DNA from 2 places in the Candidatus Villigracilis vicinus genome. Region 2 is predicted to be linked to the other one. Evidence: riboswitches for the same ligand, from Rfam matches in the RefSeq annotation. Region 2 holds a riboswitch; the other holds the start of a gene.

Region 1 (4,428 bases), on a different contig from region 2:
CATCTTGCGGGGCAAGTCATATTTCGGAATCCCGTATTTGTGATACAAGCCCGCCTGTGCTCCCCAGCAAATGTGGAAGGTGGACTCAACGTTGGTCTCTGACCAATCCATGATGCGTTGGAGTTCCTGCCAGTAATCCACATCTTCAAAGGGCATCTGCTCAACGGGCGCGCCTGTGATGATGAGTCCGTCGAATTTTTCGTTTTTTACATCATCAAAGGTGACGTAATGTTCCATGAGATGGTCTGCGTCAGTATTCTTGGATTCATGTGTGGCGGTGTTGAGTAAGGTGACTTCCACCTGTAATGCCGAGTTGGAAAGCAAACGTAGAATTTGTGTTTCAGTAGAAATCTTGGTGGGCATCAAGTTCAGGATGGCAACACGCAAAGCTCGGATATCCTGATGAATGGCGCGGTCTTCGTCCATGACGAAGATGTTCTCGTTTTCGAGAGTGGTTCGAGCGGGGAGAGTGGAGGGGATTTTTTACAGGCATTTTTGAATGATGAATGTTGAATGCGGAATGATGAATAAATTTCATCATTCTGCATTCTGACTTCTGCATTTACGCGTTAAGCGCCTGATCCAGATCCCACTTGATGTCTTCGAAGTCTTCGAGACCAATGCTCAAGCGGATGAAATCGGGGCTGACGCCAGCGGAGACTTGCTGCTCGTCACTGAGTTGACTGTGTGTGGTGGTTGCAGGGTGAATGGCGAGACTGCGCGCATCACCAACATTGGCGAGATGGCTGAAGAGTTGCAGGCTTTCGATGAATTTCTTGCCAGCTTCTGCGCCGCCTTTGATACCAAATCCGAGAATTGCACCTGCACCCTTGGGAAGATACTTCTTGGCACGAGCATAATCGGGGTGGCTCTTGAGTCCAGGGTATTTGACCCAGCTAACTTTGGGATGAGCCTCAAGATATTCGGCAACAGCTTGCGTGTTTTGCACATGACGGTCAATGCGCAAGTTGAGGGTTTCGAGCCCAAGCAAAGTTTGCCATGCGTTGAACGGAGATTGGCAGGCGCCAAGGTCACGAAGAACCTGCACGCGTGCTTTGATCGCAAATGGGGGAAGTCCCGCCGCGGCGATGGAGGAATACACGAGACCGTGATATGAAGGATCGGGCGTATTGAAATTCTCGAACTTGCCGTTGCTCCAATCGTAATTGCCGCCATCCACAATGATGCCGCCGATGGATGTGCCATTGCCTGTGATGAACTTGGTGGTCGAGTGGGTGATCATGTGTGCGCCATATTCGAACGGGCGGAAAAGATACGGCGTGGCAAAAGTGTTGTCGATAAACAAGATCAGTTTGTGCTTGTTCGCGATCTCGGATACTTCTTCAAACGGGAAGACGGAGATGTCGGGGTTGCCGAGAGTCTCGCCGTAAATAATTTTTGTGTTCGGCTGAATGGCTGCTTCAAAATTCTTCGGGTCGCTTGGGTCAACAAAAGTGACATTGATCCCCAGCTTGGGCAGGGTGTAGGCGAACTGGTTGTACGTGCCGCCATACAAACGGGATGACGAAACGATATGGTCACCTGCGCTGCACAACGTGAAAATTGCCTGTGCTTGCGCGGCATGTCCCGAGCTTGCAGCCAGAGCCGCAACGCCGCCTTCGAGTGCAGCAATGCGCTGTTCAAGCACATCGGTGGTCGGGTTCATCAAGCGCGTGTAAATATTTCCCAACTCTTTGAGCGCGAACAAATTCGCGGCATGTTCCGTGTTCTTGAACTGATAGCTCGTTGTTTGATACAACGGCACGGCGCGGCTGCCAGTGGTGGGATCGGGTGAATAGCCCGCATGTAACTGGCGGGTGGCAAAACCTAACTTGCGATCTTTGATTGTGGACATTTGAATTATCTCCTCTTGCATAAAATTTTTGGATTAAATTAATTCCGCCCGTCAGAAGAGATTAAAAAAATAACCTCTTCTGAAAGTACAAGAAGAGGTATACGTCTATACCGTCCTCTCATCTTCCAGATATGAATGACTGTGTCATTCGTATTTGCCGAATTTGGCACCTGAACTTTCGTTTGGTTGCCGAAGCTTCAAAGGGTCGGTCCCTCAGCTTCTCTGGATAAGAGCGAATATTTAATTTCGCGGTTTATATCATGCGGTTCATGATTGTGTCAAGTCTTTTTCGTAACGGATAATAAGACTACCCTTTTGGGTCATGCTATAAAAGATTTTCACTCACCAACAACTCAGCATTATAGATCGATGCACCTGCCGCACCGCGAATCGTGTTGTGGGATAGTACAACAAATTTAAGATCAAGGATGGGATCTCGGCGCACGCGACCGACTACTGTCGTCATGCCTTTGCCTGCCATACGGTCGAGTCTTGGCTGTGGGCGATCCGCTTCATCTCTGACCTCGATGACTGGTTTGGGCGCCGAAGGCAGATTCCTCGCTGACGGTTTTGCCGCGTAATCGCGTAACGCTTGAATCGCAACTTCTGGCGCCACGGGTTTGTCCAATGCCACGCTCGCACACACGGTGTGACCATCGATCACAGCCACGCGATTGGTGTGCGCGCTGAATTGGATGTCTGCCATATCAATTTTGCTTTCGTTGAATTTGCCCAGCATCTTGCGCGGCTCCCATTCCACTTTTTCTTCTTCGCCGCCATTGCCCACGTTGGGGATGATGTTATCCATGATGTCGAGCGACGGCACACCAGGGTAACCTGCCCCCGAAAGCGCCTGCAATGAGACCATGAAAACTTTCTTCACGCCAAAGGACTCGTCCAAGGCTTTGAGCGCAATCGTGAGACCCGTGCTCGTGCAGTTGGGATTTGTGACAATGCATCCGCTCCAGCCTTTGTTTTTGCGCTGCTGCTTCACCAGTTGAATGTGCTCCGCGTTGATCTCAGGCAAGAGCAGCGGCACATCTTCTCCGCGGCGATACGATGACGCATTCGAGCAGACTGCCGCGCCTGCTTTTGCAAAGGCAGGCTCCAGTTCATTGGCGATCTCGGTGTGCAAGGCTGAAAAGACGATCTTCGCCTGTACCGCATCCGTGTTGGCAGGGACAATGACCATGTCACGGGCATATTCGGGCATGGGCGTATCCAATACCCAGCGAGTCGCTTTGGCGTAGGGCTGTCCCGCTGAACGGTCAGATGCGGCAAGCGCCACCACCTTGAACCACGGATGATTTTCCAACAACGAAATAAAACGCTGACCGACCGAACCTGTCGCGCCGAGTACGGCAACGGGGATTTGAGATTGGGACATGAGAAACTCCTGAATGATGAATTTTGAATGATGAATGCAGAATTTGTCGAAGGTCAAAAGTCAAAGGTCTTTAGTTGTGCAACTTTTGACCTTCGACTTTTGACAGATATTATTTCACAATTAACTCATGCAGCGCCTTGACCGCATTTTCCGTATCCGCTGAATCTACAACGAGCGAAATGGATACTTCGGATGAACCTTGCGCAATGGCGAGGACGTTAACGCCGTCATTGCCGAGCTTGCTGAAGACACGACCCGAAACGCCAGGCGTGTGCCGCATCCCTGCACCGACGACGGTGATGATGGAGATGTCTTCGGTGGACCAAACGCGGTCAATGTCTTCGTCTGCGATCTCGTTGGCGAATGCTTTTTCAAGAGAAGATAACACGGTGGGGGCGAGCTCTGAAGGCACGGCAAAACAAATGGACTGCTCCGAAGATGCCTGCGTAATCAGCGGAACGCTCGTGCCCGTGGATGCGACGGCTCCGAATGCACGCGCCGCGACACCAGGCACGCCCAGCATACCGCGCCCTTCAATGGTGATGAGCCTTTGCTTGCGGATGGCGGTCACCGCTTTGATAACTTTCCCTTCCACCTTGCCATTGCTCTTCACACTGGGAATCAAGCGCGTCCCAAGGTGGCTGGGATTGAAGGTGTTGCAAATGCGCAGACCAATGCCCGCATCCAACACGGGGCGGATGGTCTTGGGATGCAGCACTTTCGCACCGTAGTAGGCGAGTTCGGCGATTTCGTTGTAGCTGATCTCTGGCAGGGTTTGTGCTTCTTTCACAATGCGCGGATCGGTGGTCATCACGCCGTCTACATCTGTCCAGATCCAGACATCATCAGCAGGGAGCACGGCGCCGATAATGGCTGCGGAATAATCCGAGCCGCCGCGACCAAGCGTGGTGATGGCGCCTTCAGGGGTTGCGCCGATAAAACCAGTTGTAATGGGAACAATACCTTTATCCATGAGCGGATTGAGTTTCCCCCGTGTCTTTTCGGTTGTGACCTTGAAATCGGGATGGGCATTCTGGAAGTGCGCGTTGGTGACGACGAACTCTGTCGATTCAATGGCTTGGGCGGGAATGCCTGCATCGTGGACGACAGCTCCCAACAAACGCACACTCATCCTTTCGCCGAGGGATGCCACCGTGTCCATCGCTCGCGGACTGGCTTCGCCGAG
Region 2 (4,428 bases):
ACCCAGCCAGATAATAACGGGGATGTACTCGTCGTCCGTGACTTGCACTTTTCCTACCCGGATGGACATACGGCATTGAACGGCGTGTCGCTTAATTTGCACGAAGGTGATAAGGTTGCGCTGGTGGGTCCGAACGGCGCGGGCAAGTCCACGTTGATGCTGCATCTGAATGGGATATTGATGGGGCAGGGCGATGTGGATATTGCAGGGATGCGCCTCACTCGTGAAAATCTACCCGCCATTCGTTCCATGGTAGGGCTTGTTTTTCAAAACCCGGATGACCAACTTTTTTCACCAACTGTCTTTGAGGATGTGGCATTTGGTCCATTGCACATGGGCTTACCTGAAGCAGAAGTGCGCACACGCGTGGATGCTGCACTCGAAGCTGTGCGCATGTCTGCATATCGTGATCGTTTGTCTCATCACCTAAGCGTGGGGGAGAAGAAGCGCATTGCGATCGCTACTGTGCTTTCGATGAACCCTAGTCTGTTGGTGCTGGATGAACCCTCAGCCGGGCTTGACCCGCGTGCCCGCAGGACACTGATCAACTTGCTGCGCGACCTGCCCATCACGATGCTGGTTTCCACGCACGACATGGCGCTGGTGCGCGAACTTTTTCCCCGTACAGTTGTGGTGGATGAAGGGCGTGTTGTGGCAGATGGCGCAACCGCGGAAATTTTGGAGAATGAAGCGTTGTTGACAGCACATGGCTTAGAAAAGCCATAAAATAAAATAGTAAAGAATTAATCAAAAAGCGCCTCTGAGAGATCAGAGGCGCTTTACCTTACTACTATCTAAATTATTACAGACCAGCAGCTTTTTTCAAAGCGGCAGCCTTATCGGTGCGTTCCCAGGGGAATTCGATGTCATCGCGACCGAAGTGACCGTAGGCAGCGGTCTTGCGATAGATCGGCTTGCGCAGACCGAGGTCACGGATGATCGCGCCGGGGCGCAGGTCGAAGTGTTCTGCGATGAGCGCGGAGATCTTTTCGTCCGCGATCTTAGCGGTACCAAACGTTTCCACGTTCACAGAGAGCGGGTGAGATACGCCGATGGCATACGCAACCTGAACTTCCACGCGGTCAGCCAGACCTGCAGCGACGACGTTTTTGGCTACATAGCGCGCCGCGTAAGCAGCAGAGCGGTCCACTTTTGTGGGGTCTTTCCCAGAGAAGGCGCCGCCGCCATGACGACCCATGCCGCCATAGGTGTCAACGATGATCTTGCGTCCGGTCACACCGGCATCGCCCATCGGACCACCGACCACGAAGCGCCCGGTCGGGTTGACGAAAACCTTGAGTTTCTTGTCTACAAGGTTTTCGGGCAGGGTCTTCATGATGAGTTCTTCAGTAATGATTTCAATGAGCTCATTCTGCGAGATCTCAGGAGCGTGCTGGGTGGAGACGAGTACAGTATCGATGCGTTTGGGTTGACCATTGGAATATTCAATAGTCACTTGGCTCTTGGCATCAGGGCGCAGCCAGGAGATGGCGCCACTCTTGCGGAGTTCACTTTGTTTGCGGGTGAGCTTGTGCGCAAGGTAAATGGGCATCGGCATCAAGGTCGGGGTTTCGTTACAAGCGTAGCCGAACATCATGCCCTGATCACCTGCGCCGATGGATTCAACTTCTTGATCTGTCAGGTGATGACCGTCGCGGGTTTCGAGTGCCTGATTGACGCCCATGGCGATATCGCCGGATTGCTTGGCAATGGCGACCAGTACACCGCACGAATTACCATCAAAACCTTTTTCGCTGGAGTCATACCCGATCTCGTTTACAGTCTTGCGAACGAGTTCGTCGTAATTGATATGAGCATTGGTGGTGATCTCACCGAGCAGCATGACGTAACCGGTTTTTACAGCGGTTTCGCACGCCACACGCGAGCGGGGGTCCTGTTCAAGACAGGCATCTAAAACGGCATCCGAGACCTGATCGCAGATCTTATCGGGATGCCCTTCCGTCACCGATTCTGATGTGAACATCAGACTGGGGGAAGACATAAAAGTATTGGACATTGTTTTTGTTTCTCCTTGATTGAATAAAAATTGCCCTTTCAGACATGCAGAAAGGGCAATTCAAGCTATGCTTTTCGCTACCCTCTCATCTTCCAGCTATCCTGTCGGAATTGGCACCGTGCTCAACTTTCGTTGACCGGTTGTCGAGGCATCGCAGGGCCGTTCCCTCCGCCTCTCTGGATAAGAGCGTCTTTTTAGGACTATTCAATTACAAGTTGGATAATACCATAGCAAAAAATGAGAGTCAATAAAAACAAGCCGCCGGGTTCATCCCGGCGGCTGTTTTAGAAACAAATTGAGGCTTAGTCTGAAGCGCAGCGGAAACCGATCTTGGGAGAAAATTCGCCGAGATAATCTTCCGAATAAATATCATCTGCTTTTGGGTTCGAGCCGCGGACCGATGCGCGATTGGCAAGGCGGACGTCGTCAAAGACATCCTGAAAGTTGCCGCCACGTACCACGCGGTTGAAGTACAACTCGCGCGCATTCGGACCAGTGGGATTTACATTCGCGCCCTGGGCGTAGTAATCACCATCGTAATAGTCAGAGACCCATTCAGTAACATTGCCAGCCATATCGAGGATGCCGTATGGGCTTGCACCTGCGGGATAACTTCCAACACGGGTGGTATCACCAACAAAATAGTTAAAGTTGCCATGTGAGGAATCCGGGCGGTCGTCACCCCACGGGAATGTGCGGAAGTCATTTCCGCGCGCAGCATATTCCCATTCCGCTTCGGTGGGCAGGCGGCGCCCAGCCCATTTGCAGTATGTATCGGCTTGGAGCCAGGTGACATATACAACCGGGAAGTCGTTAAATTCAGGGTTATTGAAATACGACTCGCGCGCTTGTGATTTAAAAGTTTGCGGCGGTTCGCAGGCGCCTGCTTGAACGCAAAGTGCATACATGGCATTGGTCACTTCGAGTTTATCCATCCAGAAATTCTTCATGGTCACGGTGTGATCCGGCTTTTCATCTTTCTTTTCTTCAGGATCTAATGCGCCCATGCGGAAGGTACCATCAGGGATGAACGCAGCGGGCATGCCGTCTGCAGTGGAAACACGCTCCTGCCCGGGTTCACCATTAGTGATACCTTCGGCAGGCGCATTAACCGCAGCTGGGGTCAGTGTGGCTGGGGCGGTTGGCAGGGCGATTGCCGTTGGCTGAGCATTCCCCATGCTGCAGCCAGAGACAAAGATCGCTATTACAGTAAAAATAGGGATTATCTTTTTCATAGTTGGCTCCTTTTGATCTGCCCTCAGTATAAAAAATAAGGATTGCAAGCCTAATCCCCCAAAGGGGGTTAAGTGGGAATGATTTGGACTTTTTTTTCTTACATCTTTGTTAGTTGCATGGATCGAAAAGGGAATCTGGGATTAATCACACCATTTCACAGGCGATTAGCCTGTTTCTTCTTGATTTTGGTTATCTCAGCGATATTAAGCATGATCGCCCCGTCAATGGATTTTCATCCAAGGAACGGGGCGATCATTAATTTTTTTGCTCTTGTACTTACAAGAATTTAATTGGCATCTTCGGCACATCGAAAGCCGATGCGGCTGGAGCTTTTTCCATAATGCGCTTCGTTATTTGGATCTGCTTTCGGGTCTGGACCTTCAAGAAAGTTGCGATTTGCCACTCTAAGAAAAATTCCATCTTCTTGAAAAGAACCTCCACGCATAACGCGCAAGGTGCTGAACACTTCTTCGGCGGAGGGTCCCGGTGGGTTTTCCAATGGAGCGGTACTGTAATAGTTGGGGCGATAAAGGTCTGCCACCCATTCCCAGACATTGCCAGCCATGTCCAATGCTCCGAACGGACTTGCCCCTTCAGCATACGAGCCAACACGTGTTGTATCGCCAACAACATTCACTGAGTTGGAATTGTATTGGTTGGGCTCCTCATCCCCCCAAGGATAGTTGCGTTTATCGTCTCCACGTGCGGCACGTTCCCATTCAGCTTCGGTGGGCAGACGGCGCCCTGCCCAGGTGCAATAGGCATCTGCGTCGAACCAGGCAACATAGACCACAGGATAATCGCGGAACTCCGGGTTTCCAAAATACTCTTCGCGGTTATCCGAACGGATCTCTCGAGGCGGGCGGCAATTACCTGCCTGTACACATAATTCGTACATGCCGTTGGTCACTTCCACTTGATCGATCCAGAAGGAATGAATCTTCACCTCATGGGCGGGTTGCTCATCGTTCTCGCGGTAGACATCCATGCCGCCCATGAAGAGGGTTCCGGCAGCGACTTGGATTTGGGTCATGCCGTCTTTGGCAGAAATACGCAAAGTATCCGCCGTGGCGGTTGCGGCTGGGACAGGTGTTGAAGTTGGGGTACTGGTCTCTGTGGCGGTGGCGGGGAGCGGCGTGACTGACGGTGTCAGGGTCGCTTCAGGCGCGGAGGTT

The links. Region 2 has a riboswitch for S-adenosylmethionine ahead of metK (methionine adenosyltransferase). Riboswitches for the same ligand answer to the same signal wherever they lie in the genome.
Region 1: it holds a riboswitch for S-adenosylmethionine, as region 2 does, so the genes downstream of both, IPG80_RS14840 (O-acetylhomoserine aminocarboxypropyltransferase/cysteine synthase family protein) here and metK (methionine adenosyltransferase) in region 2, are expected to answer to the same signal.

Annotation. Positions count from the first base shown of each region.
Region 1 is NZ_JADJDD010000022.1:66,556-70,983, forward strand. Features, by position in the region: gene metA (homoserine O-succinyltransferase) at 1-480, opposite strand, end outside; gene IPG80_RS14840 (O-acetylhomoserine aminocarboxypropyltransferase/cysteine synthase family protein) at 563-1,855, opposite strand; SAM riboswitch class I at 1,971-2,088, opposite strand; gene asd (aspartate-semialdehyde dehydrogenase) at 2,181-3,242, opposite strand; gene IPG80_RS14850 (aspartate kinase) at 3,352-4,404, opposite strand; gene IPG80_RS14855 (hypothetical protein) at 4,313-4,428, opposite strand, start outside.
Region 2 is NZ_JADJDD010000006.1:80,584-85,011, forward strand. Features, by position in the region: gene IPG80_RS06415 (ABC transporter ATP-binding protein) at 1-726, shown strand, start outside; gene metK (methionine adenosyltransferase) at 803-2,017, opposite strand; SAM riboswitch class I at 2,100-2,204, opposite strand; gene IPG80_RS06425 (SUMF1/EgtB/PvdO family nonheme iron enzyme) at 2,320-3,252, opposite strand; gene IPG80_RS06430 (SUMF1/EgtB/PvdO family nonheme iron enzyme) at 3,540-4,428, opposite strand, start outside.